DNA from 2 places in the Paenibacillus sp. PDC88 genome. Region 2 is predicted to be linked to the other one. Evidence: predicted binding sites of a transcription regulator. Region 2 holds the regulator's gene; the other holds the start of a gene.
What was found. The regulator Rex, encoded in region 2, represses fermentation and respiration genes when NADH is low (regulators of the CRP and FNR family bind a similar motif). The targets are predictions, from matches to a motif close to TTGTGAAATATTTCACAA.
Positions count from the first base shown of each region.

Region 1 (2,209 bases), 340 kb from region 2:
TGTTACAAAAGTAAATTCAGGCGAAGAGGATGGTCTTAGCTTCACACTCAGATCGCCCCTGCTGACCTTTCTCATTCCGGTTATCAGTGTATTCATCGGTTTAAACAACACCTGTCTCAAGAAGAACAATACAGAGACAAGCAGTAGAACAGCCACGACTGGGATAAACCGGATAATCTGCTGAAATACAGGCAGGTTCCGTACAATGCTCGCTTCGGGCAGCATGACAACATAATGAATGGCTCCGTCATGTGCGGGAACGTCAATTAGTAAATATCGTTCTTCTCGTTCAGAATCACCTACGATTTCGTAGAGCGAATCCTCTTCTGACTTCTCTAATTGAAATGCGGACGCAAGCTTCACCACATTGTCAGGCACCACTGTGCCGGAGAGCGCCTCCCCTTCTCCTGATAAAATAACCGATCCTCCGCCTTCGCCCCAATCCGCACGGTGTATACGCTCATTTAAGCTGTTGATCGGCACCCAGGCCCCAGCGATGAATTGCTCGTTAATACGCACCGTTTTTACGAGATGATAGGTTCCCTTGGTCTGAACAATTTCCCATTTATGTGTCGGGACTTCTGCGTCTACCGAAGCAGCTGCAGGCATAATGGCTGAGAGAGCATTTATTTTCTCATCATACCCCCGCTGTGTAGCTAGCAGCGTATCCTTATGAACGGTATCATACAGAAACAAGCCGTCCAGGAGATCATAGAACCCGAGATCTGTCCTGAATTTATTTACGATCCTCTGCTTAGCAATCGTGTAGTCACCACTGCCATAGGGCAGAAAAAACAACGAAATGATATCTGGATCCTGTTCCCCCAAACTATATAAGTAGCGATTAGTTTCTTTAAGGATGCGCTCGTTCTCTTCGACATTTTTGAGGACATAGTTTCGGTTTGTCAGAGATACCTGGTCGCGAACCACACTCATCGCATACACATTGTTAAAGTATAGAAACAGCACGAGCGGAGCCATAATCAAGCAAAAGCCGGTGATAAATTTAAAACGCAAGGATGATCTTGAACGGAGTTTCATCTGCTGCACTCTCCACTTTCTATAACGAATGAAAACGTTATCAACTATAGCATCTTCTCTAATTCGCTGGAATAATAAGGAATCCTTTTTCCTGTTCATCATAATTTAAGGAAAATTATGAATGAATTTCAATTGTCAATCATTCCAAGCGCATTGTCATGAAGGTTACATAACAAGTTATAGAATTACAATTTATGTGATATGAATCACAATATATTCTCTTCACTTTCATTATGATAATGACATAAATAACGGATTACCTGGGGGGCAAGCATGATGAATACAACGAAGGAAAAATTGGTCATCATCGGCAATGGTATGGCAGGGATCAGCACGGTAGAACAGATCCTTAAGCTGACAACAAGATTTGATATTACGGTCTTTGGCAGCGAGCCTTATCCGAACTATAATCGGATTATGTTATCTTATGTTCTGGAAGGCAGCAAGACGGTAGAGGATATTATTCTGAACGATTTGGAATGGTACGACAATCAAGGTATTCGTCTTTATACAGGAACCAAAGTGGAACGCATCGACGCAAATACGCGTGAAGTGATTACAGAGAATGGACTCAAGGTACCCTATGACAAGGTTATCATTGCTACAGGCTCAAACTCCTTTATCCTTCCTGTACCAGGCAGTGATAAACAAGGTGTGGTTGGTTTCCGGGACATTGCTGACTGTAATGAAATGCTTGAAGCGTCTAAACAATATAGCAAAGCGGCCGTAATCGGCGGCGGACTGCTCGGTCTTGAAGCTGCGAAAGGACTCGTCCAGCTCGGAATGGACGTTACTGTAGTTCACTTGATGGACACCCTCATGGAGCGTCAACTGGATCGAGATGCTTCACAGATGCTCTTAGCAGAGCTTGAGCGGCAAGGAATTAAGTTCAAGATGGGAGCACAAACGAAAGAGCTGTACGGTGACAACAGGGTTCAAGGATTGCGATTTGCTGACGATACGGAGCTGGAAGCCGATTTTGTCGTTATGGCAGTTGGCATCAAGCCAAATATCGGTGTTGCACGGGATAGCGGAATTGATGTAAATCGTGGTATCGTGGTCGATGATTATATGCGCACTTCTATGGAAGATGTCTATGCGGTCGGAGAATGTGCAGAGCATCGCGGCACTTGTTATGGCCTTGTCGCTCCTCTGTTTGAGCAAGGTA
Region 1 covers NZ_FNNT01000002.1:628,217-630,425, reverse strand. Annotated here, with positions in the region: gene BLW49_RS09470 (sensor histidine kinase) at 1-1,041, opposite strand, end outside; gene nirB (nitrite reductase large subunit NirB) at 1,318-2,209, shown strand, end outside.
Region 1: a site for Rex is predicted at 1,236-1,253, ahead of nirB (nitrite reductase large subunit NirB). Genes of this name have one in related genera too.

Region 2 (2,209 bases):
GGTAGACAGTGGGAGCCGGACCAAGCTGACGAGAAGATTCCAGGAGGCCAAAGCTTCTGTATTGCTTGGAACGAGCAGCTTCTGGGAAGGTGTCGATATTCCAGGAGAAGCTTTATCCTGTTTGGCTATTGTACGGCTGCCTTTCCAGCCTCCTAACCATCCTGTTGTAGAAGCCAAGAGCGAACTGCTGCAGCAGGAGAAGAAAAATCCGTTTATGAAGCTCTCGGTACCTCAGGCGGTTATTCGGTTTAAACAAGGTTTCGGAAGACTGGTGCGAACCGCTAAGGACCGAGGCATCGTTATCGTGTATGATACAAGAGTCATTGAATCGTATTATGGCAAGTACTTTTTATATTCCCTGCCAGGTCCTAAAATGGAGCATATGACAACGGACAAGATGGTTCCGCGTATCAGCGAGTGGCTAGAGGAACATGTAACGAATGAAGAGAAGTAATAGAAAGCACGGACACTGCTTGCAGTTGTGAGGGGGAATTGTAATTGAAGTCGGACAAAATTTCAGAGGCTGTCGTAAGAAGACTGCCAGTATATCTGCGTTATTTACAAGAGCTGTACAAAAGAGAAGTGACCACTGTATCTTCACAGGAGCTTGGTCTCAGACTGGATTTGAATCCAGCGCAAATCCGTAAGGATCTCGCTTATTTCGGGGATTTTGGACGCAAAGGCATCGGCTATGATGTAGCTTATCTCATCGATAAAATCAGACAAATCTTGAAGCTGGATCAACAGATTAATGTGGCACTTGTCGGTGCTGGTAATCTCGGACATGCCTTGTCGAACTATAATCGATATGTAAAAGACAATATGAAGATTGTCGCCGTATTTGATTCCCAGCCCTCGAAGATTGGCTCCAATATCAATACGCTCACGGTTCAGCCTATGGAAGAGCTGGTGAAAACAGTAAAGGATCTGAACATTAGAATCGGCATTATAACGGTTCCGGATTCGGAAGCTCAGCGTGTGGCGGATTATCTGGTGGAGGCGGGAGTTGAAGCGATCCTTAATTTTGCCCCGATTATTATCAAGGCTCCTGCTCATATCCGGATTCATACAGCGGACTTCACTACAGATCTGCTTAGTCTGGCTTATTATCTAGAGAACGAAGCAGGGAAAGAGGAGGAAGAGGATGTCAAATAAGTGGCTCATCAAGAACGGCAAATTTGCAGTAAGTGATCCTGAATGGCGAATCGTCAGCGGTTATATGCTGATTGAGGATGACCGCATCTCATATATAGGTGAAGATCTACCTGAAGGGACAGAAGGTCTTCCGGTTCATGACGGCAAGCACCAGCTGTTTATTCCTGGCCTTATCAATACACATGGTCATGCAGCGATGTCACTTCTACGCGGCTATGGCGATGATCTTGCTCTTCAGGTCTGGCTTCAAGAAAAAATGTGGCCGATGGAGGAAAAGTTCACAGCTGAGGATGTCTACTGGGGGACCTCGCTATCTGTTCTGGAAATGCTGAGAGGTGGAACTACCGCCTTCCTTGATATGTATGATCAGATGAATCAGGTGGCGAAAGTGGCACAGGAGTCGGGCATTCGCGCAAGTCTGATGCGGGGAGCGATTGGCTTCGGTTCAGATGAGCTGCGTGCATTTAAGCTGAAGGAAGCAACGACCTTTGCCCGGGAATGGCATAATCAGGCAGACGGACGTATCACGACGATGCTGTCCCCACATTCACCATATACTTGCGGACCAGAGTTTATTGAGAAATTTGTAGAAGCGGCACATGAGCTGAATTTACCCCTGCATACACATATGTCCGAAACGGCCGCTGAAGTAGAACAGAATGTAAAAGAGTATGGGCTGCGTCCAGTAGCACATCTGGAGAAGCTTGGCTTCTTCTCTAGACCTTCTCTCGTGGCACATGCTGTACATTTAACGGATGAAGAAATAGAGGTGCTCGCCAAATACAATGTGGCTGTTGCTCATAATCCTGGAAGCAACCTGAAGCTGGCGAGCGGTGTTGCGCGAGTACCTGAGCTGTTAAAAGCAGGGGTTGTTGTATCGCTTGCTACAGATGGTGCAGCAAGCAACAATAATTTGGATATGTTTGAAGAGATGCGCCTAGCTGCTCTGATTCACAAAGGAGTCAGCGGTGATCCAACCGCCGTACCTGCCACAGAAGCACTGCGTATGGGAACTGAATATGGAGCGAAGTCCATCTACATCAAGGATACGGGA
Region 2 covers NZ_FNNT01000002.1:284,482-286,690, forward strand. Annotated here, with positions in the region: gene dinG (ATP-dependent DNA helicase DinG) at 1-454, shown strand, start outside; gene BLW49_RS07945 (redox-sensing transcriptional repressor Rex) at 499-1,155, shown strand; gene BLW49_RS07950 (amidohydrolase) at 1,145-2,209, shown strand, end outside.